DNA from 2 places in the Bradyrhizobium icense genome. Region 2 is predicted to be linked to the other one. Evidence: riboswitches for the same ligand, from Rfam matches in the RefSeq annotation. Region 2 holds a riboswitch; the other holds the start of a gene.

Region 1 (15,610 bases), 360 kb from region 2:
CATCCTCGGTGGCCTTGAGAATGGCGCGGGAATTACCGCCGGCGCGGTCGATCAGACCGCCGGCAAGCCCCTCGCTGTCGTCCAGCAGCACCTTGAGCACATGCAGCGTCGAGAACTGCTGGTGACCGTCGCGCATGGCGAGCGATTGCGCAGACTGGATGAAGCCGCGCGCCCGCTCGGTATATTTTTCAATATTCATCTTTTTGCTTCCCTCGGCATGCCGCTCCCACCCCTGAGGCATGATTGCGGCATCTTCATTGGGTATCCGCGGACCGCATTGACATTCCTCAACCGGCCGCAGTCGTCGCCCGCTTTCCGCGGCTTGCCTCGAATGTGGGCATCGCGGGGGAAAAACGGAAGGTGCTCACTCACAAATTCGGGAACGGTTGGCGAAAGCCGCAGGAATCCCTTAAGAAGCCGCATGGACGCCATTTCCCCCGCCCGGATCGCCGGGATTTACCGTTACCCCGTCAAAGGCCTGACCCCGGAGCAGCTCGACCGCGCCGAGCTCAAGCCCGGGCAAACCCTTTTGGCCGACCGCCGCTATGCCATCGAGAACGGCCCCTCCGGTTTCGACCCGGCGGAGCCGAAATGGCTGCCGAAGCCGCACTTCCTGATGCTGATGCGGGATGAGTGGCTGGCCGGCCTGCACACCCATTTCGACGACGCGAGCAGCGTTCTCTCGATCCGCCGGAACGGCGAGATTGCAGCCCAGGGCGACCTCACGACGGCCGAGGGCCGGCGGACAATCGAGAACTTCTTCGCCACCGCCTTTGCCGGCCAGATCAAGGGCCCGCCAAAGGTACTGGAAAGCCCCGGCCACAGTTTTTCGGATGTCGCCCGCAAAGTCGTCTCGATCATCAACCTCGCCAGCGTGCGCGCCGTCGAGGATATCGTCGGCGCGCCGGTCCATCCGCTTCGCTTCCGCGCCAATCTCTATGTCGAGGGCTGGCCGGCCTGGCACGAATTCGACCTGCTCGACCGAACGCTTGCGATCGGCGATATCAGGCTGAAGGTGGTGAAACGCATCGTCCGCTGCGCCGCCGTCAATGTCGATCCCGATACTGCCCAGCGCGACCTCGCGATTCCTCCGGCGCTGCAGCGCCGGCTCGGCCACGGTGATTGCGGGATCTATGCCGAGGTGATCACCGGCGGCAGCATCAGCACCGGCGACGCGATCGCGGCGGAGCAGCCGGAGTTGCTGTAGGGCGTCTCCTGCCATTGCAAGTACGACGCTCACGCGTTCGTCATCCCGGCCAACGGTCGCGAATGCGCGCCCGATGACAGGCTCCGGCGGGGATCCAGTACGCCGCGGCTTATCGATTCAATCACTGCTGTCTCTGGAATGCGGGGTCGCCCGGTCAAGCCGGGCGATGACAATTGAGTGTAGGTCGGCGATCTCGCGACATGAACTGCCCGAGGTTTGCCTAAGAATCTCCCGCCCTCTCATTTAGAGGGCGCAGGGAAGACCGCATAGGCGTTAAGGTAGCGCGAGCATCGATTGATACCGACGTTTTCGAGGAGGCTCGCGCAGGTGCCGCCCAAGCGCTCGTTTTCTGCGGCGGAAGCAACGGATGGTTGGTTGTGGAATGATCGCTTGTAGCAAGGATGCAACGAGTTGTTGCAGAATACGCCAAGCGCCAGGTGTCGTCAGGCGGCCTGCATCCAGCGGGGAGAGTCCTCGAAGTCGCAGGCAAGCGGCTCGAGCAGCAGGATGATCAAGAGGTGGGCCAGCAGGTAGGGCTTGGCGGAGCGCGGATCGGTTCCAGGTGGCGTCTTGAGACCAATCAGGCTCTTCAGTCGCTTGAAGCCAAGTTCGATGCGCCATCGCAGTCGATAGAGCGCGAGTACATCCTTGGTGGAGGACTCGTCCCGTGCGAGCGACGTGACAGAATGACCCAATCCGCGGCTTCCAGAGTTTCTTTGGAGATGACGCGGTTTTCGTCTTGTGCGTCTCGCCGGGCTTTACGACGCGAAGCCGCGACTGCACCGGCGGGCTTCTTGACTGCGACCAGACGCATAGCCAGAGGCGCACCGTCCTTGCGTTTGATCCAAATCCTCCGATCGATCAGTCCGTGCGCCTTCGCCGCACGCAATTGGGCCATCAGATCGAACGGAAGGCCTTTGGCATCAAGCCAACGTGCGTTCTTCCAGCCCGCTCGGATCAAAACGTCTGCCCCGGCGTCGCGGACAGCGGCGATGCGGTCAGGTTGCAGATATGCGCGGTCAGCAATGCGGATCTCGTTCTTGACCACCGGTATCCGGTCAAACGTTTCGCCCTCTTGCTGATCTGTCAGCTCGAAGTGACCAAAGCGCTCATATGGCAGATCGAATGCACTATGAACGCGCCAAAGCTCACTGTACCTGCGCGCAGCCGGTCCTGCCTGAGGCACTGTCGTCGCATCGATAATACGGATCAGGCGGCCTCGGCTCGCCTTCGGGGCTGCCGCAGCGAGCAAGCCCTCCACCAGCACTGCAAACCAATCGCCACATTGACGCAGGCGATAGAACAACGCCACGCTGCTGAGGTCGGCAAGGCCAACAGAAGCGGCCCACGCGGCTGTCGATCTCAACCCTCTTTCACCCAGACAATAGGCCAGCATCAGCCGAAGTAACGACACCGCATCTGGAATTTGGCGCCGCCGCACGAAAGCCTTCGTCTGGCGCGCACTTATCTCAAGCTGCGCAGCCCCGCCGAGCTGCGTAACCACTCTCGTCCAGTCCTCGTTCAGAAGCGATTCGTCTGCCATCCCGCCTTGGAATCACACGTGATTCCAACACTCAAGGATAAACTTAACGCCTATGGGGAAGACCGGGCGCGCGCCGCACCCGCGGTCTCGTGTGCAATTGCGCATAGGAAAAACGCACACGAGCATACAGGTACAGCGGGAGCATCCCGGCCTTCCCTGCGCAATGGCTTTACGGCTTACTTCGTGCTCTTCCCGGAGAACGGCTTTCTTGCCTCCGTCGCCCCCGAGAAGCTTCGCTTCTCTCGGACTTAACGCCAGCACCGCGGCGCCAGAACCACACGACTTCGCCGTACGCGTCGGGCGCCACCGTCTTGTGCGCCATTCGCGTCCATCGCATCTCACCGCACGTTCGTGACGATCGCGAAGCGCCCCTCATCCGCCGTGAGACGGGCGGATTTATGCGGCTGATTTGGGTGAGAACGAAAGCAGTATATTTTTGATTCGTGGGCTTGACACGATTTCTGAAAATCCGAAGCGATTTGCCCCGTCGTGTTGATTTGTCGCAGCTCCGGCGTGAAAGCGTGCTTGCAGGGCAGGCAAATCAGTAGCGGTAGGGTGGGCGAAGGGCTCCTGGCCGTGCCCACCATTCTCAATCCCGATCCCGATTCGGAGGCCCGACCGGCTCGATGGAGCTATTCCGCCGGCGCGAGGTGTCCGCTCGCGCGTGCTGCAGCGGTCTCGCGCACCCGGACCCGGGCACGGCGCTTGCGCCACCAGATCACGACGCCGGTCACCGATAGCGCCGCAACCACCAGCCCCATCACCGAGATCAGGATGCGGCCGGGCAGCCCCACGATACGTCCGGAATGCAGCGGGAACTGCGCCTGCACGAAGATGTCAGCGGCGGTGCCGACCCACGGCAGTCGCTCGCCGATCGGGCGTCCATCCTCGCTGTCGTAATAGAGCTGCGCGGGGCCGACGCCGCCGGCGCCATGGTCGTCGCCGGGGTGGAAGAAAGCCGCGGCATACACACCGTGCGCCGGGCCGTAGTTGATCGAGCCGACAGGCGTGGTCCATCCGCGCCTCTTGCCGTCGGCCGCGGCGCGCGCGGCGATATCGGCATACGTGACCTTGGGTTCGATCGGATCGTCGAGATGCCGATACGGACGCTGCTCATACGGCGTCGGGGTGTAGTTCGATACCGTCTTCATCAGCGGCGAGAACACCTCGAAATACAGGTTGAGCGAGAACGCCGTGAAGGCAATGACGAACAGCAGCGCCCAGGTCCACAGGCTGAAAGCGCGGTGGATATCGAAATTGATCCGATAGGCACTGCCTGAGGTCTTGATCTTCCAGGCCGGCGCCCAGCGCGTCCAGAAGCCACGGCCGAGTTCGCGCGCAACGGCAGGTGCCCGCTCAGCCCTGGCGCGGCGACGGGACGGCAGCGTCAGATAAAAGCCGACGAAGCAATCGATGGTCCAGATGATCGCGATGACGCCGAGCACGCGCATGCCCCAGCGATCGCTGCCCCAGAACTCCGGAATGTGCATGGTGTAGTGCAGCTTGTAGAGGAACGAGACGAAGTTGGCGCGCGTCACCGGCCACACCGCTCCCCAGTGGCGCCGCCCGAGCTCTACGCCGGTGTTGGGATCGAGGAAGATCTGATTGTAGTCGAGCTCATATCGCTTGCCGGTGGCGGGATCGATCCGCGGCAGCACGAAGAACCACAGCGAATGGTCTTTCTCCGGGGTCATGAACATGTGGACGACGCGCGCACGCGGATCGCGCTGCTCGATCAGCTTGACAAGCTCGACGGAAGGAATCGCGGGACCGCTGCTGGTCACATCGAACAGATTCTTGTTCAAGAGGTCATCGATCTCGTGATCCCACGAGATGATTGCGCCGGTGACGCCCGAAAAAAACAGAAAGCCGGCGGTGAGAAGGCCGGCCCAGCGATGCAGTCGCCCGAAGATTGATTTCATGGCTTCGCCCGTGCTGTTGGTGCCTCAATTAGCAAACGTCATCACCGCCGGTCGACCGACCGGCGGTGATGTATCCATCGCATTTCGCAGCCGACCTACCATCGATAGGTCAGCTTCGCGATCGCCTTGCGGCCCTCGGCATAGAAGCAGCTTGTGTAGCCGTAGCAGGCTGCGACATAGCGGGTGTCGGCGATGTTGGTGACGTTCAGCGCCAGGCGATAGTTGTCTTTGGTGTAGGCCAGCAGCGCGTCGACCGCGGTCGAGGCCGGCACCTTGAAGGTGTTGGCATCGTCGCCGAAGGTCGAACCGACATAACGGACGCCGCCACCTATTTGGACGCCAGCGAGCGGCCCACTCTGCAGCGTGTAGTCGGTCCACAGCGCGAACCGGTTGAGCGGCACGGTGGTCGGCGCCTTGCCGACGTTTACGGGGTCCTCCGTGACCACGGCATCGATGTAGGAGTAGGCGCCGCGGACGTTGAAACCTTCGATCAGCGTAGCAGTACCTTCGAGTTCGATGCCGCGCGAGTTCACCTGCCCCCTCTGCTCGGCAGTGTACGATGGAGGCGCGAAGGTCACGACATTGGAGCGCGTCAGATCGAACGCCGCCAGAGTGATCAGCGCATTGATTCCGACCGGCTGGTACTTCACGCCGACTTCATACTGGACGCCGGTTTCCGGCTTCAGCAGCTCGCCCGCGGCGTTGACGTTGAGCACCGGCAGGAACGATTCGGCGTAGCTGAAATACGGCGCGATGCCGTTGTCGAAATTGTACATCACGGCCGCACGAGCGGTGAAGGCCGAGGCGTCGGTCGTAGCGAAAGACTTGTTGAAACGGTCGTCGAGATCGGTCGAGGCGAAGTCCTGCCGGCCGCCCACCAGGAACGAGAGACGGCCGAGTTTGATCTGGTCCTGCGCGTAGAACCCGATCTGCGACTGCTTGATGGCCTTGTCGTCGTAGGGGCCGTCATTGGTCCATGTGTTGGTGTAGACAGGCGCAAATACGTTGATCTTGCCGGTGCTGTACCCTGAAGCGGCGTCCCGGAACGACGTGTTGCGGTAGTCGATGCCGAACAACGTGGTGTGGCTCAAAATGCCGGTGACGAACTTGCCCTGGAGCTGGTTATCGACCGCGAAGGAGTTGATGGTCGATGCACCGCCTGCGCCATAGCGCGACATCAGGCCTGCGGCTTCGTCGGCCGCGGAGGCGTAGCCCAGGCCGTAGAAGCTCTGCTGTTCGTTGTGCATCCACGCATAACGCAGGTTCTGCCGGAACGTGAGGGCCTCGTTGATGTCGTGCGACAGCAGGTATCCGGCCGTGGCCAGTTCGGTATCGAACCGGTTGAAATTGGGTTCGCCGCCGAAAAACGTGTTCCGGATGAAGCGGCCGTTATTGGCAAACGCCGTGCCCGATGCCGGCAGGAATTGCAGGCCCCAGCCCGTGGTGTCCTTTTGATAATTGGCCAGCAGGGTAATGGTGGTGGCGTCGTTCGGCTTGAACGTCACGGAGGGCGCGATGAAGACGCGGTTGTCCTTGGTGAAATCAACCTGGGTTTCGCCGTCGCGGACGACGCCTGTCAGGCGCCACAACACGGTGCCTTCCTTGTTGGCGGAGCCGCCGATGTCAAATTGGCCCTGGTAGCGATTGAAGCTGCCGCCCGAGACGGAGATCTCGCCGAACTGGTAGGCCGTGGGCAGCTTGCTGACATAGTTGAGAATGCCGCCGGTGCCGCTGCCGCCGTACATCACCGAGGATGGCCCCTTCAGCACTTCGAGACGTTCGGCGCCGTAGGGCTCCAGACCAAGGAAGTGCACATACTGACTGCTGGGCAGCCGCAGGCCGTCCAGATAAAGGCCCGGCATGGTCATGTCGAAACCGCGGATCTGCAGTCCGCCGAATCGCGTATCGGAACCGCCGTTGACGTCGCCGCTGACGCCCGCGGTATAGCGCAGCGCCGCGCCGACCGACTCGGCCCCCTGGTTTTTGATCTGGTCTGTCGTGACGACCGAAATCGACTGCGGGGTTTCGATGATCGGCGTGTCGGTCTTGGTCGCGGTCCCGGTGCGGGTTGCGACGAAGCCGCGCACGGGACCGTTGGCGCGTTCGCCGGCACCTGGGCCCGATGCAGGCACAGCCGGTGCCGCCTGCGGGTTGGCAGCGGCGCGAGAGATGCGCGTCGCGCGCGTGGTCGCGGCGCGGCGGGATGGCTGGGCCGCCGCCGGGCGCGCGCGCTCCTGCGGCGCGTCCACGGTGACCGGCGGCAGTGACGACTGCGCCAGCGCAGCGCCTGTCGGCAGGGAGAGGGTGAAACTGCTGACTGCCCCGAGGCAGATCGTTCGCAAGAGTTGAAGTCGAGTGGCGGAAAACGAATGAAATGCTGTTGGTGTCAACCTTAGATGCCCCGAAGTCTGCCGGCTTTGGCCGGTAGGATTTTTGATGCCTCGCTCTAACGCAGACATCCTCGGAGTTCGATGGGTGTGGTTGCTAGAATCGCTCCAGATCGCGCGGTTCCATGCAAGCGGCCGCCGCAATGCGACTTGGAGGAATTCTAATTCGCTGATGACGCCCCGCGATCTTCAGATCATCGACGCAAATGTGTGCCAGCTAGCCCGCCGAAAAAGATTCAATATGCGATACATCACCCGTCTTGCGGTTGAGCCGGTCTCGATGGTGACGCGCATCGACGCTGCGCGGACGTGAGGTCGCCCCCGATTGGACTTTCAGATCCCAAGCGCGAGAAAGCCGCGACAAACCACGATCAAACCCACGGCAATAGCCTTGTTGAGAGCATTCAAATTGAACGGAACGGCTTAACGCAGCCGATCTCAGGCAGCTCAGGCGTCCATCACTTCGCCTATTAACTCAAGGCAGACAACGCCGGTGTTCTTGCCATATAGTTCAGCACTCAGACGAGCGGGATGTCTGTTCGGAGGATTGAGGTCATGCGTAAAACACAGGGATCGTTACTCCTGGCTATCGCTGCTGTCCTTTTCAGCCCACCGGTAGGGGCGCAACAGGTTGCGGCCGAAACGCCGCAGACAATGCTGTCGGCTCAGATTCGTACGCAGGGGTTTACCTGTGACAAGGCGCTCGGCGCCACCAGGGACAGAAAGCGATCCCAGCCGGACCGTGTCGTCTGGGTCCTCAAATGCAGCAACGCGACATACCGCGTCACACGCGCCCCCGACATGGCAGCGAAGGTCGAACCGCTCCCGTAAGCGGATCACCTGCGCTCAAACGAGCGCCGGGAGATGGATCTTCTGACCACGGCTGCCTCTCCCCATTAGCGCCGTAGGGTGGGCAAAGCCACGGGTCGCGCGAATGCGCGCGCGATGACAGGCTACGCGTGCCCACCGTGCGTGCGAACCGTCGGCGATGGTGGGCACTGCGCTTGCGCGCCTTTGCCCACCCTACGAGGCTGTGAATCTTTCATTTCGGCTTGGCGGATGTAGCGGAGATCAAGGCGGTCGTGATTCTCTATGTGCGTTGATTCGCCGGAGAGAATAATGGCTGACGAAGGGCTCTTTGGAGAATTGCCGGAACAGGTAAAGCCCCGAGCGGGTGCGGAGCCGCGTGGAGCGCCGCGACTGCGCGAGCCAATGCGCGAGCAGATCGAACTTCGCGCTGTGGATATCGAGAGCCTGATCGGGCAAGAGCATCCGGCGCGCGTGATCTGGGGCTATGTTGAGGGGCTGGACCTGAGCGAGCTTGAGGATCGGGTCAAGGCGCGGGAGAATACGCCCGGCCATCCGCCGCCATCGCCACGACTGCTGCTGGCTCTTTGGCTTTACGCCACGAGCGATGGCGTGGGCAGCGCGCGTGCCTTGGCCCGCCTCTGCGAGAACCATGACGTCTATCGCTGGCTCTGTGGCGGGGTGTCGATGAACTATCACACGCTGTCGGACTTCCGGGTCGGTTGTGCCGACCTGCTCGACCGGTTGCTGAGCGAGCATCTGGCGGCGCTGAGCAAGGCGGGGCTGGTCGATCTGGAGAAGTTGACCCAAGACGGGGTGCGGATACGGGCCAATGCGGGGACCGGATCGTTCCGGCGCGAGGCGACGCTGGATCGGCAGATGGCGCAGGCCCAGGCGATAGTGGAGGAGCTGAAGCGCGAGGTCGATGCGGATCCGGAAGCCAGCAATCGGCGCATCCGGGCCGCCAGGGAGCGCGCGGCGCGCGAACGCAGCGAGCGCGTACAGGCTGCGCAAGCGGCGCTGGCCGAGATCAAGCGCAAGCGAAAGCAACTCGACGAGAAGGGCGGCAATGGCAAAAAGCCGAAGGAACCGCGGGCCTCTACCACAGACCCGCAGGCACGGGTGATGAAGATGGCGGATGCCGGCTTCCGTCCAGCCTACAACGTGCAGGTGGCCAGTGCAGCGGGCGAGCTGATCGTGGTCACGGTCGATGTCGATAACAATGGATCGGATCGCGGCCTGATGCGGCCGATGCTGGAACGAACGCGCTCACTGCTGGGCTGCTTTCCCCGCCGCCACCTCGTCGATGGCGGGTTCTGCAGCGCCGAGGACATCGAGTGGGCGCATGGCAAAGGCGTTGACGTCTACTGCCCACCAACACAATCCAGGAGTGGCATCGATCCTTATTTGCCCCGGCCCGGCGACAGCCCGGGCGTGTTGGCCTGGCGTGCCCGCATGGCCAGCGAAGATGGCAAGGCGCAGTACCGAGCCCGCACGATCTGCGAATGCATCCATGCCCGCTGGCGCAACTGGGACCTGCGGCAATTGACCGTCCGCGGCATCGACAAGGTCCGCGCCGTCGTGCTCTGGTTCGCGCTCACCAACAACATCTTGCAGGGCCACCGTCTCGCCAAAACCTAGTGGCACCGCCAACGTCCGTCTCTTCACAACGGTCGGATCAACTCACACCCTGACCTCGCCTTGCCAATCCCCGCGGACCCAAAAGCTTCACAGGCTCTACGGGTTCGCCTCAGTTCGTCGGCATGACGTAGGCGTAGATCCGGCCGCGCGAGACCGGCATCTCGCGGACGCGGTTGCCGCTGTTGCCGGAGATCATGATCGGATTGCCCTTGGCGTCGATGCCGGTGATGACGCCGACATGGCCGCCGCGGCGGCCGCGCGACATCACGGCGATGGCGCCGACCTGCGGGCCGGAAATGCGCTGACCGTATTTGGCGAACGAGCTCGCCATGTCCGAGCCGGTGCCGCGATACCCGGAATGCTGCAGCACCATATTCATGAAGCGGGCGCACCACAGGCTGCCGCGTCCCGTCGGATTGCCGCCGAGATATTTCCGTGCCTCGGCGACGACGTTCGATGAGGTGTAGCCTGAGGCCATCGCGCCGGCGGTCGGCGTTACCGTTGAACTGGATTCGACGCTCGTTCCCGGCGTGACGCTTGCGTTGGCATCGGCAAGGCCGCGCGCGTGCATCTGGGTGACCGCGCGCTCCCAGCGCGATGCGTGCGCGGCGTGCCGGAGCCGGGCACGACGGCCGGCGCGATCGGCGCGCGCTGCCTTGTTGGACGAGACGAAACCGCCGGGTGTCACCATCTCGGCGCTACTTCCCATGAAGCTCGTTCCCATGAAGCTCGGGTTGTTCTCGGCAAAGCCGCCCGCCTGCATGTGTGCACCCCTGCGCTCCCAGCGCGACATCCTGAGAGCATGGCGATGGTGGCGATATGTGTAATGCTTGACGTGATGGCCGGCGCGATGGGCGCGAGCGTGTTGCCCTGCGCCGTGATTTGGTTTTGCTGAAGCCGGAGAGACAAATACGAAGATGGAAGCCGAACATAGTGCCAACGCGACGAAACGAAGCGACCGGCGAAACGCAAACAACTGACTCATACTTGGTCCTCTAACACTCCCAAACTTTGCGTTCGTCTACGAACGAACGCGGCCGGCGTTTTGCGTTTGGCGATGTGACGAGAGGAAGATTTTGTGTGGCGGTGCGGGAACAATTCCAGGGTGATTCCGCGACGATTCGATGGCAAAAATGAACCTTTCCTGCCGCATTGCAGCCCCGAGAATTAATTGCAATTTTGTGGGTTAGCTGCGCAAAGAAGTTACGTAAAAACAAGAAAATCGAGAGGAATCCGAAATGCCCTATGCCGTCGCCAAGGATAGCGTCCGTCTTCATTATGAAGAGGCCGGAAACGGGACGCCGATCATCTTCCTGCACGAGTTCGCGGCCGACCACACCAATTGGGAGCCGCAGATGCGCTACTTCTCGCGCGGCCATCGCTGCATCGCCTATTCGGCGCGCGGCTATCCACCCTCCGACGTGCCTGATACGGCCGACGTCTACACTTACGAGCATTTCTACACCGACGCGCTCGCCGTGCTCGATCACCTCGGCATCGCGAAAGCGCATTTCGTCGGCCTGTCGATGGGCTCCTATTCCTCGCTGCAGGTCGGCCTCAATTCGCCGGAGCGTGCGCTGTCGATGACGCTCGCCGCCGTGGGCGCCGGCTCGTCACTCGAACATCTCGACGCCTTCCGCGCGCAATGCGTCGCCAATGCCGCGCAGTATGAAACGATCGGTTCAGTTGAAGTCGCAAAGGTGACGCGCGAGGCGCCGAGCCGGATTCCGTTTCTGCTGAAGGACCCGCGTGGCCACGCCGATTTCTACGCGGCACTGGCGCGGCATGACGCCAGGGGCTCGGCCAACACCATGCGCAGCTTTCAAGGCAAGCGGCCCTCGATCTACACCATGACGGATGCGATCCGACGCGTGCCGACGCCGGCATTGATCCTGTGCGGCGACGAGGACGACAATTGCATCGGGCCGAGCCTGTTCCTGAAGCAGCATCTGCCGGCCGCGGGGCTTTCGTTCTTTCCGAAGTCAGGCCACGTGCTCAATCTCGAAGAGCCTTCGCTGTTCAACGAGATGGTCGAGCGGTTCATCGCGCTGGTGGAAGCCGGCCGATGGCCGGTGCGGGACCCGAGGTCGATGGTGGCCGCGATGGTCTGACCGCAGCGATCCCTATTTCCCCTTCCCGCCCCGGCTCAGCAAAAACACGCCCTGCTCGCCGAACATGTTCCAGACCCACCAGGGCAGGTTCAGCGGCACCGGGCGGCCGTAGAGATCCAGCGCCACCGCGCGCTCCATCTTGACGTTGATCTCGTCGCAGAGCTGGACGAAGTCCTTGATGGTGCAGAAATGGATGTTCGGCGTGTCGTACCATGTCGCCGGCAGGTTCTCCGTGCGCGGCATGTGGCCGCCGACGAGCAGTTGCAGCCGCATCTTCCAGAAGCCGAAATTCGGGAACGACACGATCGCGCGCCGGCCGATGCGCAGCAGGTTTTCCAGCACCGGCTTCGGCTGTCGCGTCGCCTGCAGCGTCTGCGAAAGGATCACGTAATCGAAGGCATCGTCTGGATAGTTGACGAGGTCGGTATCGGCGTCGCCCTGCACCACGGCCAGCCCCTTGGCGACGCAACGGTTGACGCCCTCGCGCGACAGCTCGATGCCGCGGCCGTCGATGCCGCGGCTCTCCAGGAGCTGCAGCAGTTCGCCGTCGCCGCAGCCGACGTCGAGCACTTTTGAGCCGGCCGGAATCATTTCGGCGACGAGGAGATGATCGGTGCGATACTTGCCGGTGCGATCGGGCGCTATGCCGCCGAGCGGCAACGCTTGTTCCTGAAGGGCCATATCAACCGCCTGTACTATCAAGGCCGCGCGCCTTGCCCGCGGATTCCAGGAAGGCGCGAGAAATGTCGAAGAACTCGGGCACGTCGAGCAGGAAGGCATCGTGGCCGCGGTCAGTCTCGATCTCGGCGAACGACACCCGCGCACTGGAGGCGTTCAGCGCATGCACCAGCGCGCGCGATTCCGAGGTCGGAAACAGCCAATCGGAGGTGAACGACACCACGCAGAAGCGGGTCTTGATGCCGCGAAATGCTTCCGCCAGCACGCCGTCATGGTCGGCGGCGATATCGAAATAGTCCATCGCGCGCGTCAGATAGAGATAGCTGTTGGCGTCGAAGCGCTCGACGAACGACGAGCCCTGATAGCGCAGATAGCTTTCGACCTGGAAATCCGCATCGAACGAAAACGTCGGCAGCTCGCGATCCTGCATCCGCCGACCGAACTTGCGATGCAGCGCGGCGTCGGAGAGATAGGTGATGTGTCCCGCCATCCGCGCCACCGCCAATCCGCGATGCGGATGCGTGCCGCGTTCGAAATAACGCCCGTGGTGCCAGTCCGGATCGGCCATCACGGCCTGCCGGCCGAGTTCGTGAAACGCAATGTTCTGCGCCGAATGACGCGTCGAGCAGGCGACCGGCAGCGCGGAAAACACCCGTTCCGGATAGGCTGCCGTCCATTGCAGCACCTGCATGCCGCCCATCGAGCCGCCGATCACGCACAACAACGTTTCGATGCCCAGCCGGTCGAGCAACATGGCCTGCGCGCGGACCATGTCGGGGATGGTGATGATCGGAAAATCCAGCCCCCACGCCTTGCCGGTCGCTGGATTAGTCGAGGCCGGACCGGTCGATCCCATGCAGCCGCCGATCACGTTCGAGCAGATGATGAAATATCTATCGGTGTCGAGCGGGCGGCCGGGGCCGACCATGATTTCCCACCAGCCGGCCTTGCCGGTCAGAGGGTGCACGTTGGCAACATGCTGATCGAGCGTCAGCGCGTGGCAGATCAGGATCGCGTTGGAGCGGTCGGCGTTCAGCTCGCCATAGGTCTGGTAGGCGATCTGGAATGGCGCGAGATCGATGCCGCAATCGAGCTTCAAGGGCTGATCGATGCCGAATTTGGCCACCGGCGAGGTCGGATGATCGGCCTCGTGGGCGCGGTCCTCGCTGTGAATCGACGGACTGGATACCGACTGCAATTGTGTCATCCCGACCTTCCTCCTCGCGGAGGTCCTTACAGACAGAAATCAGGCCGTAAAAAAACCCGGCCTGAACGAAAGGTTCGGCCGGGATCAAATCTGTCCCCGGCCTGTTTAGCGAGTTGTTTAACGTGGCTGCAAGCCGGCCGGCTCAAATGACCACGGAATGGAACAAAACTAGTCCGAAGCACGCCCCCCGTCAAGGCAGCCGCATGGTTAACCGGGGTCATAGATGTCCTCATGATGACGAGGCGCTTGCGCCGTCTCGAACCATGAGGGAGAACGGGCCTCCATCCTTCGAGACGCGGCGCAGGCGCCGCTCCTCCAGCAATAACGGCGAAGCCGTTATGCGGGGATGAGGATCACGATTTGCCGAGTTGAAACATGTCCAAGGCTCCCCCGGCTCCGCCCTCGCTGCAGGAATTGCGCAAGGAGATCGACGCGATCGACGAGCAGGTCCATCGCCTCTTGATGGCGCGCGGCGACATCATCGACCGGCTGATCCAGGTGAAACAGACCCAGGAAGTGGGCTCGGCGTTCCGGCCCGCGCGCGAGGCCAGCATGATGCGCAGCCTGGTCGAGCGCCACCGCGGCATCCTGCCGCTCGACACCATCGAGAGCATCTGGCGCGTCATCATCTCGACCTTCACTTACGTCCAGGCGCCGTTCTCGGTGCATGCGGATGTCTCGGTCGGCGAGCCCGCGATGCGGGATTCGGCGCGGTTTCACTTCGGCTTTGTGGTGCCCTATGTCGGGCATTTCAGCGCACAGGCCGCGGTGGAAGCGGTCGCGAAGTCGAAGGGCGATCTGGCGCTGGTCTCGGCGGTCTCGAGCCGCACGCCGTGGTGGAGTGCGCTGGAAGCCGAAGGGGCGCCAAAAATCATTGCCCGGCTGCCGTTCCTCGAACGCGCCGATCATCCGGCGGCGCTGCCGGTGTTCGTGATCTCGCGCGTCGCCGATGATGCCATGGTGACGGAGGTGCAGATGTGGAGCGTGCGCGTCTCGGGGTGGAACGCCGATATCGCCCGCGCGCTGGCGCCGCTCGCCGAAATCGTCGCGGTGCCCGATACCGCTTTCGACGGCGCGGCGCTTTTGGTGTCGGATGCCGGCACCGGGTTCGAAAAGATCAAGGCCGCCCTGATCCAGGCCGGCGCCTCGGTGCGCTCTTCGGCTCTCGTCGGCAGCCACGCAACGCGCTATACGGTGCCCCCGAACGGGTCGGCGAAGCCTTAAACGCCGCCCGAAATTCCGGAGTTGAAGATGAACCGCCCCGTGCCGAATCCCGGCATTCTCGATATTGCGCCCTACACGCCCGGCAAGACGCCGGTGCCGGAGCCGGGCCGCAAGGTGTTCAAGCTGTCGGCCAACGAGACCCCGTTCGGGCCGTCGCCGAAGGCGATCGAAGCCTACAAGGACGTGGCTGATCATCTGGAGGACTATCCGGAAGGAACCTCGCGGGTGCTGCGCGAAGCGATCGGCCGCGCCTACGGGCTCGATCCCAGCCGCATCATCTGTGGCGCCGGCTCGGACGAAATTCTCAACCTTTTGGCGCACACCTATCTCAGCCATGGGGATGAAGCGATCTCCACCACGCACGGCTTCCTGGTCTACCCGATCGCGACCATGGCGAACGGCGCCAAGAACGTCATTGCGCCCGAGACCAATTTCACCGCCGACGTCGACGCCATCCTCGCGCGCGTGACGCCGCGCACGAAACTGGTGTGGCTCGCCAACCCGAATAACCCGACTGGCACCTACGTGCCGTTCGATGAGGTCAAGCGGCTGCGCGCTGGCCTGCCATCGAATGTGCTGCTGGTGCTCGACGCTGCGTACTCCGACTACGTGTCGCGCAACGATTACGAACTCGGCCTGGAGCTGGTGGCCACCACCGAAAATACCGTGATGACGCATACCTTCTCCAAGATTCACGGGCTGGCCAGCTTACGGATCGGCTGGATGTTCGGCCCGGCGCACATCATCGATGCCGTCAACCGCATCCGAGGTCCCTTCAACGTCTCGACGCCGGCGATGCTGGCAGCGGTCGCCGCGATCGAGGACACCGCGCATGTCCAGAAGTCGAAGGCGTTCACCGAGGAGTGGCGCAACTGGCTGACGG
Region 2 (15,610 bases):
TTCGTCGATCGCGCTTTATGAAGGCGGGCACGCTTCGTTTTGTCCACCCACGGACTGTCGTCACCCGCGAAGGCGGGTGGATCACCAGGTCAAGTCCGGTGATGACGAGCGCGAGCGCTCGTCAATTCAACACCCGCTTATTATCCGGGCTGTCCAGCGAGAACGTCGGCACGTCGATCTCGAAACGCTCGCCGCTTTCGCTGACCATCTGATAGCGGCCGGTCATGAAGCCCGACGCGGTCGGCAGCGGTACGCCAGAGGTATATTCGAAGCGTTCGCCCGGCGCCAAAACTGGCTGTTCGCCGACCACGCCTTCGCCGCGGACTTCCTGCTTGCGACCGGTGGCATCGGTGATGATCCAGTGCCGGGTACGAAGCTGCACGGTCTCGGCGCCGGTATTGGTAATGACGATGGTGTAGGACCAGAAATACTGGCCCTTGTCGACCGACGAGCGTTCGGGGAGGAAGTTCGGTTCGACAGTGACTTCGATCTGGCGGGTGACGGCGCGGTACATGCGGGCAAGCTTCCGGGAATCCTGTTTCGTATCATAGCCGGGAATGCCGGGGGAACCAATCTCCGCTCCGCCGGGTTGCCGCTTGCTTCATCGCGGTTTCAACATAGTTCCATTCTAGAGCGCAGTCGCGCTGCCCGGCCCCGTACCTTCCTTTTTGCGTATCCCTTGCGTATCCGGTGTGCAAGTTGCGGGCCGATATTATCCTTTCCGGACAGCGCACGCGTAAGTGCTCAACTGCCCAAACGGTGCCAGATGTCGTCCATAGCCGATCCAGTCGCCGGAACGCCTCGCAGCGACGCCAAGACCGCCGCAGCGTCTTCCGCGCCGGCGATCGCGCTCCCGGTGGCGGGCGAGCGCGAATTGCGGCTCGACCTTTTTCGCGGCATGGCGCTGTGGCTGATCTTCATCGACCATCTGCCGACCAACATCCTGACCTGGTTCACGATCCGCAATTACGGATTTTCCGACGCCACCGAAATCTTCATCTTTATCTCCGGATACACCGCCGCCTTCGTCTACGGCCGCGCGATGCTCGAGGCAGGATTCGTGGTGGCGACCGCGCGCATCATGCGGCGGGTCTGGCAGATCTACGTCGCCCATGTGTTCCTGTTCACGATCTTCCTGGCGGAAATCTCCTACGTCGCCACCCGTTTCGAAAACCCGCTCTACAGCGAAGAAATGGGCATCATGGATTTCCTCAAGCAGCCGGATGTCACGATCGTGCAGGCGCTGCTGCTGCGCTTCCGGCCCGTCAACATGGACGTGCTGCCGCTCTACATCGTGCTGATGCTCTTCCTGCCGATCATCCTGTGGCTCCTGAGATGGCGGGCCGATGTTGGGTTGGCATTGTCGGTACTGCTGTACGCGCTGACCTGGCACTTCGACTGGCACCTGACGGCCTATCCGAGCGGCTTCTGGATCTTCAATCCGTTTGCCTGGCAGTTGCTGTTCGTGTTCGGCGCGTGGTGCGCGCTGGGCGGGGCGCAGCGCATGTCCCGCATCCTGGCATCGCCGGTGACGATGTGGATCTGCATCGCCTATCTGGTGGCCGCATTCTTCGTCACGCTGACCTGGCACATTCCGCAACTCGGCTTCCTGATGCCGAAGCGGATCGAGCAGTGGATGTACCCGATCAGCAAGACCGATCTGGACGTGCTGCGGTTTGCCCATTTCCTGGCGCTGGCGGCGCTTACCGTGCGCTTCCTGCCCAGGAACTGGTCGGGCCTGAAATCGCGCTGGCTGCGACCGTTGATCCTGTGTGGCCAGCATTCGCTTGAGATATTCTGTCTCGGCGTCTTCCTGGCCTTTGCAGGACACTTTGTGCTGGCCGAAATTGGCGGGGGTGCCCTCGCGCACGCCCTGGTCAGTCTTGCCGGAATCCTCATCATGTGGGGCGTGGCGTGGGTGATTTCGTGGTACAAGCATTCGGCCGACAAAGGAGCCTCGAAAACGAAAAGCACGGTGGTCAGCGGCGCCGACATGGCGGGAGGAAGCGCATGAGGCGCGGCTCGGGAGCTGTGCTGGTCCTGACACTGTTTGCGGGTCTTGCAGCCGCCGGTTTGGCTCGTGCCCAGGATGCGGCCCCCCAGGCCTGTCAAGTTCCCCCCTATCTCCTCTCCACCGAGGGCACGCTTCCGAAGGTGGCCGAGGCCGTCAGGAACGCCCGGCCGCTGACCGTGCTGGTGGTGGGGAGCCGCTCATCGACCATCCTTTCCTCCGAAAACAGCGCCTACCCGGCCAGGCTGCAGGCGGCACTGAAGGAGAAACTGCCCTCGATCCCAGTCAATCTCTCCGTAGAACTACAGACCGGCAAGACCGCCGAGGAGGTGGACCCCAGCCTCGTTAAGCTGGTGGAAGCAAAACGGCCTACTTTGGTCATCTGGCAGACGGGAACCGTCGACGCTATGCGGTCTGTCGATCCCGACGACTTTCGCGGCGCCGTCGACGAGGGGGTTGCTGCGCTGCAAAATGCGGGAACCGACGTGGTTTTGGTCAATCTGCAATACAGCCCCCGCACCGAAACGATGATTTCGGCGCCGCCATACCTAGATAATATGCGCGTGGTGGCGCAGCAGCATAATGTTCCGCTGTTCGATCGGTTCGCCATCATGCGCCACTGGAACGACGCCGGAGATTTCAATCTGTTCAGTACCTTTCATGGCACCGACATGGCCAAAAGGGTTCATGCCTGCCTCGGCCGCGCGCTGTCGAAATTCGTGCTCGATGCGGCCCGCCTCGATCAGGCGCAGCAGAATTAGGGACTTGCGTTAATGAGTTCTCACTGCCCTTTTCGTTTGTCGACATTGCTGGCTGTCACGGCCGCGGGCCTGGCGATATTGACGTCTGCCTCGGTGTCGCCGTTGCATGCCCAGACGGCCTCGCAGCAAACCGGCCAGCAGGCGGCGCTGTCCGATGGTGCCAAAGCCGAAAACAATCCGGAAAAGCAACCCTCGGCTGAAGGCGCCCTGCCGCAGGCAGCGCCGGCGGCCACAGGCAATCCGGCCGCGCAGAAGGGCGTCACCGGCAAGGCGATCGACAAGGTGAAGGAGGTCGCGAAATCGGCCGGCGACATCTTCAGCCGCGTTCCCTGCCTGCCGCCGAAGGGCGCTTCCAAATCGATGGGATCGCTGCCGCGCGTCGCGAACAAGCTCGTCGCGGGCCTGCCGGTCGTGATCGTCGCTTTCGGATCGTCATCGACCCAGGGGTACGGCTCCAGTTCACCGGAATTCAACTATCCGAACAGGCTCGCGGCGCAGCTACGCCGCAAATATCCGACGGCCGACATCTCCGTCGTCAATGCCGGCAAGGGCGGCGAGGACGCGCCGGAAATGATGCAGCGGCTGCAGACCTCCGTGATCGACTTGCATCCGGATCTGGTGATCTGGCAGGTCGGCACCAATGCGGTGCTGCGCAACCTCGATCCCGCCGAGACCGCCAAGCTCGTCGACGAAGGCATCGCACGCATTCAGGCTGCGGGCTCCGACGTCGTGCTGATCGATCCGCAATATTCGCCGCGGGTCAACGAGCACGCCGAAAGCGCCGGCAAGATGATGAAGCTGCTGAACAAGGCGGCCGAGCTTCGCAGGGTCGGTGTTTTCCCTCGCTTCGCGGTGATGAAGGACTGGCACGAGCGGCAGGCGATCCCGATCGAGAATTTCGTGATCGCCGACGGCCTGCACATGAGCGACTGGGGCTACGCCTGCTTCGCGCAACTGCTCGGCGACGACATCATCAAGTCGGTCGGCCAGATCAAGCTCGGCGTCGCCGTACCGTCGGACGTGCGGACGTATCGGCCGATGTGAGCTCTTACCCTCCAGGGGAGGGTAAGCACCTCACGCCTTCTCTAGCGCCTGCGCAAAATCCTCGATCAGGTCATCGGCATGCTCGAGCCCGGCCGAGAAGCGGATAAAGCCCTCGCTGATGCCGAGCTCGGCGCGCGCTTCGGGCGTGAGTCGCTGATGCGTGGTGGTCGCAGGATGCGTGACGAGGCTCTTCGCATCGCCGAGATTGTTGGAGATGCGCGATATCTGCAGTGCATTGAGGACGCGGAAGGCGGCCGCCTTGCCGCCCTTGACCTCGAAGCCGACCAAAGTCGAGCCGCCGCGCATCTGCTTCTTCACCAGCTCCGCTTGCGGATGATCGGCACGGCCGGGATAGATCAATCGCGAAATCTTCGGATGGCTTGCCAACGCCTCGGCGATTTTCGCCGCGTTGTCGGTCTGCGCGCGTACCCGCACGCCCAGCGTCTCCAGTCCCTTGAGCAGGACCCACGCGTTGAACGGCGAGAGCGATGGTCCGGTCTGGCGCATGAAGTTGTGAATGTGCTCTGCGATGAAGGCTTCGGACGAGAGAATGATGCCGCCGAGGCAGCGCCCTTGACCGTCGATATGTTTGGTTGCGGAGTAGACCACGACATCGGCGCCGAGCGAAAGCGGGCTCTGCCAGATCGGCGTGGCGAAGACGTTATCGACGACCAGCCGCGCGCCGCCCTTGTGCGCGATCTCGGCAATCGCCGGAATATCGAGCACATCGAGCGTCGGGTTGGTCGGGCTCTCCAGGAAGAAGGTCTTGGTGCTGGGCCGCAATGCGCGCTGCCATTGATCGAGATCTAGACCGTCGACCAGCGTCGTTTCGATCCCGTAGCGCGGCAGGAGGTCCTGCACGACGTAAAGGCAGGAGCCGAACAGGGCTTTCGAGGCCACCACATGATCGCCGGCTCTGAGCGGTGCAAGGATCGCGGTCGTTACCGCGGCCATGCCGGTGGCGGTGGAGCGAGCCGCTTCCGCGCCTTCGAGCTCGATCATTCGGCGCTCGAACATTGAAATCGTGGGATTGGAATAGCGCGAATAGATAAAGCCGGGATCCTCGCCCTTGAAGCGCGCCTCGCACTGCTCCGCGCTGTCGTAGACATAGCCTTGGGTGAGGAACAGCGCTTCCGACGTCTCGCCGAACTGCGAGCGCAGCGTACCGCCATGGACGAGGCGGGTTTCGGGACGAAAACGCTTGGTAGAACCAACTTCAGACATGTGACCTCCGCCGTGACCAGTAAGAAAATGGTCACAAAAAACCGGCCTGGAAGAATTTCCACAGGCCGGGATCACACGTGTCCCCGGCCTGTTTAGCGACTTATTTAACGTGGCTGCAAGCCGGCCGGCTCAAATCACCACGGGATAAGTCATGCTGATATTCGCTTGCGCCCTTTCAGTCAAGGCGGCCATCGGATAACCCCTAAAAGCCCATATTTACGAGGTTTGGATGACATTGGGCATCCGAAAAGGGCCACCTCAGGGGACCGCGCCGTGTCGTTCACGCTTCCGCCCGACGGTAACGGAATTCTGCCTGACCGCATGATCGCGGCGATGGCGGATGCGGGCCTGATCCTGCCCGAATATCCGTTTGTCGAAAGCCAGATCCAGCCCGCAAGCCTAGATTTGCGCCTTGGTGATGTTGCTTACCGGGTGCGTGCGAGCTTCCTGCCTGGGCCGGGCGCGACCGTCGCCGAGCGCATCGACGAATTGAAGCTGCATGAAATAAACCTCTCCGACGGCGCGGTGCTGGAGACCAATTGCGTCTACATCGTGCCGCTCCTGGAAAGCCTCGCGCTGCCGCCGGAGATCGTGGCCGCGGCCAATCCGAAGAGTTCGACCGGACGGCTCGACGTCTTCACCCGCGTGATCGCCGACGGCACCCGCCGCTTCGACATGATCGGCGCCGGCTATCACGGCCCGCTCTATGCCGAGATCAGTCCGAAGACCTTTCCGGTGTTGCTGCGCGAGGGCTCGCGGCTCAGCCAGGTGCGCTTCCGCACCGGTGATGCCATCCTCAACGCCGACGAACTCGACGCGCTGCATGGCGCCGAGCGGCTGGTCGATATCGACGACGCCGACCTCGCCAATGGCGTGGCGCTGTCGGTCGATCTCTCCGGGCAGAACACCGGCGGCTTCGTCGGGTACCGCGCCAAGCGCCATACCGGCGTCGTCGACGTCGATCGCCGCGGCGGCTATGCGGTCGACGAATTCTGGGAGCCGATCCCGGCTCGATCGGACGGCAGCCTCATCCTCGATCCCGGCGAGTTCTACATCCTGGCCTCGAAGGAGGCCGTGCAGGTGCCGCCGGATTACGCCGCGGAGATGGTGCCGTTCGATCCGCTGGTCGGCGAATTCCGCGTGCACTACGCCGGCTTCTTCGATCCGGGCTTCGGCTATGCCGGCGCTGGCGGGCAGGGCGCGCGTGCCGTGCTCGAAGTGCGCTCGCGCGAGGTGCCGTTCATCCTCGAGCACGGCCAAATCGTCGGGCGTCTGGTCTACGAGAAAATGCTCGCGCGGCCCGATGCGATGTACGGCCAGCGCATCGGCTCGAACTACCAGGCGCAGGGGTTGAAGCTCTCGAAGCACTTCCGCGTCTGAGCTTTCGCATCAGCCGCGCACGCCAGAAATAAACTCCCCGATCTGTGCAATCGCGCGATGGGCCTCCGGCAACACCGGCACGAACAATTGCCAGACGTGCGGCATGCGCCGCCAGATCTCGAGCTTGCTGCGAGGATTGTCTGACCGCAGCTTCTCCGCCATGCGGACCGCGTCATCCCTGAGAATTTCATCGCTGCCGACCTGAATAAGTACCGGCGGCAATCCAGCGGGATCGCCATAGAGCGGCGAAGCATAGGGCGTACGCGGATCGGCTCCGCCGAGATAGAGTGTCGCTATGCCTGGAAGATCCTCGACGTTCAGCATCGGATCGGCCGCGGCATTCGTCTTCAGCGAGGCGCCGGTCAGGGCCAGATCGGTCCAGGGCGACAGGGCGACGGCCGCGGCAGGAAGCGGTTTGCCGTCGTCACGGAGCTTCAACAGCAGGCCCAGCGCCAGGCCGCCGCCAGCCGAGTCTCCCGCCACAAACAACTGGCGGATATCGGGAGTGTGATCGACAAGCCAATGATAGCCCCCCACGGCATCCTCAAGCGCTGCCGGAAAAGCGTGCTCGGGAGCCAGGCGGTATTCGAGCGCCCACACGCGGGCTTGCAAAGCATCGGCAATCCGCCACAGGAAATGCCGGTAATAGATCGGCGCGCCTGAAACATAGGCGCCGCCGTGAAGATAGAGCACGTTACGTTCGGGCCGGGATGCCGGCGTGGTAACCCGGTGAAACCGCAGCCGACCGGCCTCGATCTCGACTGTTGTGCTGCGGGCGGGCGGATGCGGCACAAACCGCTCCATTGCACGCATGTTCCGCCGCCATTGCTCGACATCGAGGCTTCCGCCGCGCCGCTTGAGCAACATGCGAATGCCCAGGCGCAAAAGTTCGGCTCGCAGGCTCATGGCGGCCCTGCGCTCAGGCTCTGAACGGCACGGCGGTGGGCATGCGCGGGCGGTCGGTACGCTCTTGCACGATGAGGCCGTCCTCGATCTCGACGATGCGATCGGCGTAGGGGACCACGCGCGGATCGTGGGTGACGACCAGCACCGCGCGCTCGCGGTCATGGGCGGTATCGGCGAGAATGCGCATGATGCTCTGGCCGTTTTTTCCATCCAGTGCCCCGGTCGGCTCGTCGGCAAGAACGACAGAAGGGTTTGCGACGAGGGCGCGCGCGATCGCGACCCTCTGCTGCTCGCCGCCGCTGAGCCCGCCCGGCAGACTGTTCACCTTCTGCTCGAGCCCGACCATTGCAAGGGCCTCCTGCGACTTCTGCGCCGCGCGCCTGCCGTGCTCGCCACGGATATCCAGCGCCAATTGCACGTTCTGGGTCGCGGTCAGCGTTGGGAACAGGTGATAGGACTGGAATACGAAACCAATATGCTCGCGCCGGATCCTGGCGAGCGCCTCCTTGTCGGCGTCGGCTATCGGCGTGCCGCAGACGGTGACGCTGCCCGAACTCGGCGTCAGCATGCATCCGAGAACCAAAAGCAGCGTGGTCTTGCCGCTCCCCGAAGGGCCCATCAGCAACGTCAACTCGCCCCGGCGCAGCGCGAGATCGATGCCGCGCAGCGCCTGCACCTCGCCGGCGCCGCGACCCAGCGTCTTCTCGACCGACTTGGCTTCGACCACATAATCATTCATCGCATGAACACCGTGGCTGGATCGATACGAACGACACGGATGATTGCCCCGATGCCGGATGCGACGCACATCACGACGGTGAGGGCGAACAGCGCCGCCATCAGCCATGGCGTGATGACGATCGGCAGCGCGCTTTTGGCAGTCATCTGGACCACGATCGAGCCGATTCCTGCGGCGATGGCGAAGCCGATCACGGCATTGATGAGCGCCTGATAGATGATCACGGTGTAGATATAGGCGTTCGAGGAGCCCATCGCGCGCAGGGTGGCGAATTCGTTCAGATGATCCTTGGTGCTGGAGTAAAGCGTCTGCGCGACGATCACGGTGCCGACGATCATTCCGAGCATTGCGCCGGCAAACAGCGCGGCTCCGGCCCCCGTGCCAAACAGCCAGAACGATCGGCTGCGGCTGCGGAATTCGTCTGAAGTAAGAACCTCCGCGTCACCGGCCTGCGCGCGAATGGCACCGAGAACCTTCTCCCGATCGGCATCGCTCTTCAGGCGGACCAGAATGCTGCTGGCGCGATCACGCGGAGTTCCGGTGTAGTTGCGTACGTTTTTCTGGTCGACAAACACGTAAGGCGTCGTGGCGAACGAGCGGATGCCGTCGGTGACGGCGACCACGCGCACCTTGCGGCCGCGGATCTCCGCGGTCGAGCCGACGCCGCTGACGCCGAGCCTGTCAAAATAGGAGCGATCGACCGCAACGTTCGCGCCCTGCGTCAACGTCGGCACATTGCCGTCTACGACATTGAACGGCTGCAGGCTGCCGTCGCGCAGGTCGGAACCCACGATGAAAACCGGCGTCACTTCACCGCTTTCCAGCCGCCAGTCCGAGAATCCGATCACCAGCGGGACTGCCGAACCCACCCCCTCGACGGTGGCGACGCGGTCGCGCAGCTTGACGTCGAGCAGCGAAGGATCCTCGAAACATTTGGCGCCCTTGGGCAGGATCCAGAAATCGGCCGAGGCATGGTCGATCATGGTCGTAACCATCCGGCCGAAGCCGAGGAACAGACCCATCTGGATCATGACGAGGACGACCGAGAAGACGATTCCGACCATGGTCGCGACGAAGCGAAGCCGATCGTGGAACAGGTTGCGGGACGCAAGTGTCAATACCAGCGACATGTCGGCATCCGTTATCGCGGTTGGTTGGCGATGGCGCTTTCGTCTTGCGGCTCGGAATGACGCGAAACGATAGCTCTCACCCCGATCTTCATTCCAGCGCTTACAGCCAGGCTTACGGTGAGTGCAGCGGCAAGAACGATCGTAGCCTTGCCGATCGCATTGAGATCGACATCAAGTAACGCGTATTGCAGCCACACGACCACGACGTAGTGCACCAGATAGATGCTGTAGGCGTTGCTGGAGAAGCTATCGAGCAGGCGGTCGCGCGATTGCAACAGCCGGAGGCAGATCGCGAGCAGACACAGCGCGGCGGCTGCGGAGGCGACCGGAAACGCCAGCGCCGAAGCCAGGCGAAAGAGCGGCGCGCTCGCCTGCCACTCCGGCAGGGTCAGCGATGTGAGCCCGCCCCATACGGACATGCTGGCGATGGCGGCCGCAAGCCAGGCCAGCCAATGACGTGCAAGCGGACCATCGGGACGCAATATGCTGTGCCCGGAGGCGTGGCTGCCAATCGCAAATCCAGCAAAGAAATAGACGATATAGTGCAATGGCCGGCTGAGCTGAAATGAAAATGGGCCGAGAAAGGTCCATTCCCACGGTGTGAAGACCATTGCCAGCGGCACATAGGCCAGCGCGGAGAGCGCCGCCAGCGCGAGGAAGAACAATAGCGGGCGATCGGCAACGCGGGCGACGAGCGCGTTCAATGCCCGAAGCCAATGCGGGGCGAACGCGTGGACGGCGGCCGCAACGGCACCAAGCAGAAAGATCTGCCACAAGAACCATTGCGGCCCGGCAGGCCACATTGGAAGCGCGCGCCAGTGTTGCCAAAAGGTGCTGAAGGATGGATCGGCCGCGGTCAGCCGATAGGACGCGAAATAGGCGAGAGGGCTGAGAACGCCGACGGCAAGAACGAACGGCAGGCCGATCCGCCACGAGCGCTCCAAAGCATAGGTGCGAGGCCCCTTGCGGCCGAGGCTGGACGGGGTGAACAAACCGGCCAGCAAAAACATCAGCGACATCAGGCTGACATCCTGCCACGCGCAAAACAGGTCGAAGCCGAACCAGCGCTGGCTGTCGAGGATCGGGAATGCAATCCAGCGATAGGGCGGTGCGTCGAACGGAAATGGATCGGCCGGTTGCGATGCGAGGTAAGGCAGTACGGAATGAAACGCGACCACGATGATGATGGTGACCGCGCGCAAGTTACTGAGGGGCACATTGACCTGTGATGACACGGCCATTCGTCCACGCCGTCCCAACGATTTGGGAGCCGGCAGGGGTCAACGTGGAGCCAGCGCGCTCGTTCCCAGTAACGTGCGGAACTATCCACCGGGCGGAAGCGTCGCCGCCCCGCCCACCCCATGGCCGGGAAGGCCGTGTCCGTTACCGCGCCGCCGATCTCGCCGCCGGCGTTACGCGCCAGATGGTGTTGCCGACGTCATCCGCGACCAATAGCGCGCCCTGCTTGTCGAGCCGCACGCCGACGGGGCGGCCTTGCGCCTCGCCCTTGTCGTTGAGGAAGCCGGTCAGCACGTCCTGCGGCGGGCCTGCTGGCTTGCCATCCTTGAACGGGACGAAGATCACCTTGTAGCCCGAACGCGGCTTGCGATTCCACGAACCGTGCTGGCCAATGAAGGCGCCGTTCGCCATTTCCGCCGGAAACAGATTGCCGGTGTTGAAGGTGAGCCCGAGCGAGGCCGTGTGGGCGCCGAGGGCATAATCCGGCGCCATCGCCTTCTGCACCAGGTCGGGCCGCTGCGGCTCGACGCGGGTGTCGACATGGTCGCCGAAATAGCTGTAGGGCCAGCCGTAGAACGCGCCGTCCTTCACCGACGTCATGTAGTCCGGCACCAGATCGTTGCCGAGTTCGTCGCGCTCGTTAACGACGACCCAGAGTTCGCCGGTCACTGGATTCCAGGCCGGGCCGTTCGGATTGCGTAAGCCCGAGGCGAACACGCGCCATTGACCGCTGGCGCGATCGACTTCCAGCACCGCAGCGCGATCCTTCTCGGCCTCCATGCCGTTTTCGCCGACATTGCTGTTGGAGCCGACCGTTGCATAGAGCTTGGTGCCGTCGGGACTTGCGGTGAGGTCCTTGGTCCAGTGATGATTGAGCGTGCCGGCGGGCAGGTCCGCAAGCTTGACGCCGGGCCCGCCGATCTTGGTGTCGCCCTCGCGATAAGGAAATTTCATGATCGAATCGGTATTGGCGACATAGAGCTCGTCGCCGACGAGCACCATGCCGAAGGGCGAATTCAGCCCGCTGATGAAGGTGGTTCTCAGCTCGGCAACGCCGTCGCCGTCGGAGTCGCGCAGCAGCGTGATGCGGTTGGCGCTGGGAACGCCGGCTCCGGCCCAGTTCTGCGCCTGCTTGTAGATGAAGCCCTTGATACTCATGCCGCTGCCCTCCTTCGGCGGCGCGTTGCTCTCGGCGACCAGCACGTCGCCGTTCGGCAGCGTGTAGACGGTCCGCGGATGTTCAAGGTCGAGGGCAAAGGCGCTGACCGACATGCCGTTTGCGGCGGTGGGCGTGGCGCCGTTCGGCCAACGCCTGACCGTTGCGATGTCCACCGTCGGAATCCAGGAATGTTCCGGTGGCGGCAGGTTGGGTGAGGGACCATAGCTCTGCGCCACAGTCGCGGTGTCCTTGGGGTCGCTACAGGCAGCCAGCGGCAGCGCCAACGCGCCGCCGCAGATGGCCAGGAGGAGGGTCTTGCGCATGGCAGGGTTCTCCGGGATAGCGCCCTTACAATGCAGTGCCGGCCCGAACGTTCGTGTTCCGGCATGAATTCCCTGTGAGACGGTTGGCCGAAGGCCTGCCACACAATCCCGCAGGCCCCCATTGCGCCCCGTGCACGTGGAATCAGGCTCCGCCATGCTAGGAAGCAGCGCGCCGCGGCTACTCACGTCCGCGCGCGGGAGCAGAAATGTCCGATCTCGGCGTTGCCGAAATTCCCGTAGACGAGGACGAGCGTCCGTTTCCGCCACTGGCGGCGCCGGCGAAAAACGCGCTGCTCGACGGCCCGATCCTGCGCACGCTGCTGTGGCTGGCCTGGCCCAACGTGATCGCGCTGACGGCAGGCACCTGCGTGGTCATCGCCGAGACCTCCTACATTGGCCGGCTCGGCGTAGAATCGCTTGCCGCGATGGCGCTGGTGTTTCCTGCCGTGATCCTGACCATGACCATGTCGGGCGGCGCCATGGGCGGCGGCGTGGCGTCGGCCATTGCACGCGCGCTCGGCGCGGGCGACATCGAGCGCGCCTCGACACTGGCGACGCATGCGCTGCTGATCGGCCTCTGCTTCGGGCTGGCCTTCATGCTGGGCATGCTGATCTTCGGGGCAAAGCTGCTCGAACTGCTCGGCGGCCGCGGCAATGTGCTGACCCAGGCGGTCGCCTACACGCAGATCTTCTTCGGCGGCGCCGTCGTGCCGTGGCTGATGAACACGATGTCGGGCATTCTGCGCGGCACCGGCAACATGAAACTGCCATCGCTTCTGATGCTCTCCTCGGCGATTTGCCAGATCATTCTCGGCGGCACGCTGGGCTTGGGTTTCGGCCCGATCCCGCAATTCGGCATGCGCGGGGTCGCGGCCGGTTCGCTGATCGCTTACCTGATCAGCATCTCCGTGATGACATGGTACCTGTTCTCGGGCCGCGCGCGCGTCGTTCCCAAGATCCGCGGCCTTCGCATTCGATGGGCGATGTTCATCGACATCCTGAAGGTCGGGGCCATCGCCTGCTTCTCGCCGCTGCAATCGGTGCTGACGATCAGTATTTTCACCTACATGCTGGCAAGCTTCGGCACCGAAGTCCTCGCCGGCTACGGCATCGGCGCGCGGCTCGAGTTCATGCTGACCTCCATCTCGTTTGCGGTCGGCATCGCCTCGGTGCCGATGGTCGGCATGGCCGTCGGCGCGCAGCGCATCGCGCGCGCCCGCAAGATCGCCTGGACGGCGGGGCTCGTCGCATTCGCCTCGGTCGGCACGTTTGCAAGCTTCATCGCAATCTTCCCCGACATCTGGGTCAACCTCTTCACATCGGATGCGGCCGTGCGTGCCGCCAGCCGGCAATATCTGTCGACGGCGGCGCCGATGTACGCCTTTCTTGGCCTCGCCACGGCGATGTATTTTTCGTCGCAGGGCGCGGCCAAGGTGATCGGCCCCGTCATGGCGCAGACCGCGCGGCTGTTGTTCATCGGCGCCGGTGGCTGGTGGCTGTTGACGCGCGGCGCCACCGCGCAGCACCTCTTCATGCTGGCGGCGGCATCGATGGTGCTGCTTGGCGTGCTGTCGTGCGCCAGCGTTGTGCTGACGCGCTGGGGGCCGAAACCGCGGGTGTCCGCGGTTAGGCCGGCGCTGTCGTGAGGACTGTCATTCCGGGTTTGGTCCTTCGGACCATCCCGGAATGACCGATCAACCAACTACCGCCGCGCGCGACGCCGGCCGTGACGACCGCCGCCGACGTTGGCCATGCGCATCAGTTGCGGGACCATGCTCATCAGCTCGCCGCCGCCAGCGCCGCCGAGCATGCCCATGAAGTCGCTACCGCTCAGATTCATGCCGCCAGCGTTCACGCCGTAACCCTGGGGCACATTACCGCCGCCAAAACCGCCGGGGACGCCACCGCCCATCATGCCGCCGAGCCCACCGCCGCCTTCCATCATGCGGCTCATCATCGGGCCCATGGTCTGCATCATCATGGCGAAGCGGCGCTTGCCCATCTTCGCCTTCATCATTTCCAGCATCGGCGCCATCTGCGTCATCATGTCTTCGCCGCCACCGCCGCCGAAGCCGGCAAACTGCGCCTTTGCCGGCGTCGACGTCAGGGCGAACAGCAACAGCAGCGTGGCCGCCTGGCACACCACCTTGTCAGCTCCCGTCATGGTTCTGCTCCTCATGCGCCGGCGACCGCGGGCGCGGCGCCATTCGGACGCACGCGCCGATGCTAGGAGTGGGTAGGGAGCCAATCTGTGAGAGGGATCACGCTCGAGCAGACGATGGTCTGCGCCTTGCTGTGAATTCGGTGACGACGCGCCAGCGCTTGCCATCGTCCGCGGAGACTTCGCCGCGCCAGAAGAAGGAATCCGGGGTGATGTCCCTAAAACTCCAGCGGGCCAGTTGGCCGTCCGGCCGCGTGCCCAGTTGCACGATCTCGCCGCTTTCCTCGCGGCCGATCATCTGCAGAAACGTCCGGGTCACTGGGTCGGTCCACTGGATGCGCCAGGCGTCGATATCGGGATCGTAGACCCGCAGCGTCGTGCCATAGGAATTGACCCTGGCGGCGGCATCGCCATGCCGCAGTTCGCCGCGCGGCGGCACGATCCAGACATCCTGGATCGCGCGGCCTTCGAGCGCCCAGCCGAAATGCCATTCGCCGGCGCGGCGGCGCTCCTTGCCGTCTTCGGAAAACTGTCTGACATCGATATCCCAGGAGCCGATGAAGCGGCCATAGAGATCCATCTTGCCGGCGCGGTCGGCGGAGGGGCCGTCCGCGCCGAGGGCATCGAGAAATGGCGAGGTCATGCCGCGCTCCGTCCCAGGGCTTTCTGCATTGCGATGAGGCCCAGATCCATCTGCGCGTCCATATAGGGCGCGATCTCGTTCGGCAGCACATCGGCGATCCACACGAAGCGGGTGCGCCCGTTGCCATCGTCGAATACCTGTGCCGAGGCGCTGTGCTGTTTGATGCGGTCGCTGACGATGGCATAGACCAGCCGCCGCCGTGCGTCGTCGCAATCGACCAGGATTTCGCGTGCCACCGTGCCGTTGGCAAACGTCACGATGCGAGCATCGCCGTCGAGCTTGGTGTCGGTGACGAAGCCGGGCACCAGCCGCGTGTGCAGCGCGCCGAAATCGCGAAGTGCGTCCCAGACGTCGGCAGGGTTCGCGTCGATCAGGATTTCCTTGTGAATGGAAGCCATGTTTTAAATCCGTTGTTAGGGTGTCGTAGGGTGGGCAAAGGCGCCTGCGCCGTGCCCACCATCTCTCCAAGACTTGTGCGTGCGGTGGTGGGCACGCTTCGCTTTGCCCACCCTACGTCGCCGCCAATCGATCTATGTACAAACCGCCTCGACATTGTTGCCGTCGGGGTCGATCAAAAACGCAGCGTAATAGGTCGGGCTGTAATCCGCGCGCAGTCCGGCGCCTCCATTGTCGCGGCCGCCGGCCTTCAGGCCTTCGGCGTGGAATTTCTGGATCGCCGCATGATCCTTGGCGCGGAACGCGACATGGGCGGCCGATCCTGAAGATCCCTTGTGCAGATGCAGCCAGAGCGCAGGCGCGCCCTTTGGGCCGAAGCCTGCGCCGGAATCATCCCGCGAGCACAGCACGAAGCCGAGGGGCGCGAGCGCTGCCGTATAGAAGCGCACGCTGGCGTCGAGATCGCCGACGCGTAATCCGATGTGGTCGTACAT

What was found. Region 2 has a riboswitch for S-adenosylmethionine ahead of LMTR13_RS36195 (O-succinylhomoserine sulfhydrylase). Riboswitches for the same ligand answer to the same signal wherever they lie in the genome.
Region 1: it holds a riboswitch for S-adenosylmethionine, as region 2 does, so the genes downstream of both, metX (homoserine O-acetyltransferase MetX) here and LMTR13_RS36195 (O-succinylhomoserine sulfhydrylase) in region 2, are expected to answer to the same signal.

What each region holds. Positions count from the first base shown of each region.
Region 1 is NZ_CP016428.1:7,440,748-7,456,357, forward strand. Features, by position in the region: gene clpB (ATP-dependent chaperone ClpB) at 1-199, opposite strand, end outside; gene LMTR13_RS34505 (MOSC domain-containing protein) at 422-1,207, shown strand; gene LMTR13_RS43925 (transposase) at 1,651-1,902, opposite strand; gene LMTR13_RS41440 (transposase) at 1,797-2,750, opposite strand; gene fsrB (siderophore utilization protein FsrB) at 3,383-4,672, opposite strand; gene LMTR13_RS34520 (TonB-dependent siderophore receptor) at 4,768-6,759, opposite strand; gene LMTR13_RS34530 (IS1182 family transposase) at 8,179-9,507, shown strand; gene LMTR13_RS34535 (TIGR02594 family protein) at 9,617-10,492, opposite strand; gene LMTR13_RS34540 (alpha/beta fold hydrolase) at 10,746-11,618, shown strand; gene metW (methionine biosynthesis protein MetW) at 11,631-12,299, opposite strand; gene metX (homoserine O-acetyltransferase MetX) at 12,301-13,503, opposite strand; SAM riboswitch at 13,588-13,667, opposite strand; gene LMTR13_RS34555 (chorismate mutase) at 13,879-14,727, shown strand; gene hisC (histidinol-phosphate transaminase) at 14,755-15,610, shown strand, end outside.
Region 2 is NZ_CP016428.1:7,797,486-7,813,095, reverse strand. Features, by position in the region: gene apaG (Co2+/Mg2+ efflux protein ApaG) at 122-514, opposite strand; gene LMTR13_RS36210 (OpgC domain-containing protein) at 767-2,014, shown strand; gene LMTR13_RS36205 (SGNH/GDSL hydrolase family protein) at 2,011-2,772, shown strand; gene LMTR13_RS36200 (SGNH/GDSL hydrolase family protein) at 2,785-3,816, shown strand; gene LMTR13_RS36195 (O-succinylhomoserine sulfhydrylase) at 3,847-5,040, opposite strand; SAM riboswitch at 5,112-5,191, opposite strand; gene LMTR13_RS36190 (2'-deoxycytidine 5'-triphosphate deaminase) at 5,362-6,420, shown strand; gene LMTR13_RS36185 (alpha/beta hydrolase) at 6,430-7,326, opposite strand; gene LMTR13_RS36180 (ABC transporter ATP-binding protein) at 7,340-8,065, opposite strand; gene LMTR13_RS36175 (ABC transporter permease) at 8,062-9,195, opposite strand; gene LMTR13_RS36170 (acyltransferase family protein) at 9,207-10,436, opposite strand; gene LMTR13_RS36165 (PQQ-dependent sugar dehydrogenase) at 10,579-11,916, opposite strand; gene LMTR13_RS36160 (MATE family efflux transporter) at 12,123-13,562, shown strand; gene LMTR13_RS36155 (hypothetical protein) at 13,619-14,080, opposite strand; gene LMTR13_RS36150 (hypothetical protein) at 14,178-14,720, opposite strand; gene LMTR13_RS36145 (SRPBCC family protein) at 14,717-15,118, opposite strand; gene LMTR13_RS36140 (VOC family protein) at 15,251-15,610, opposite strand.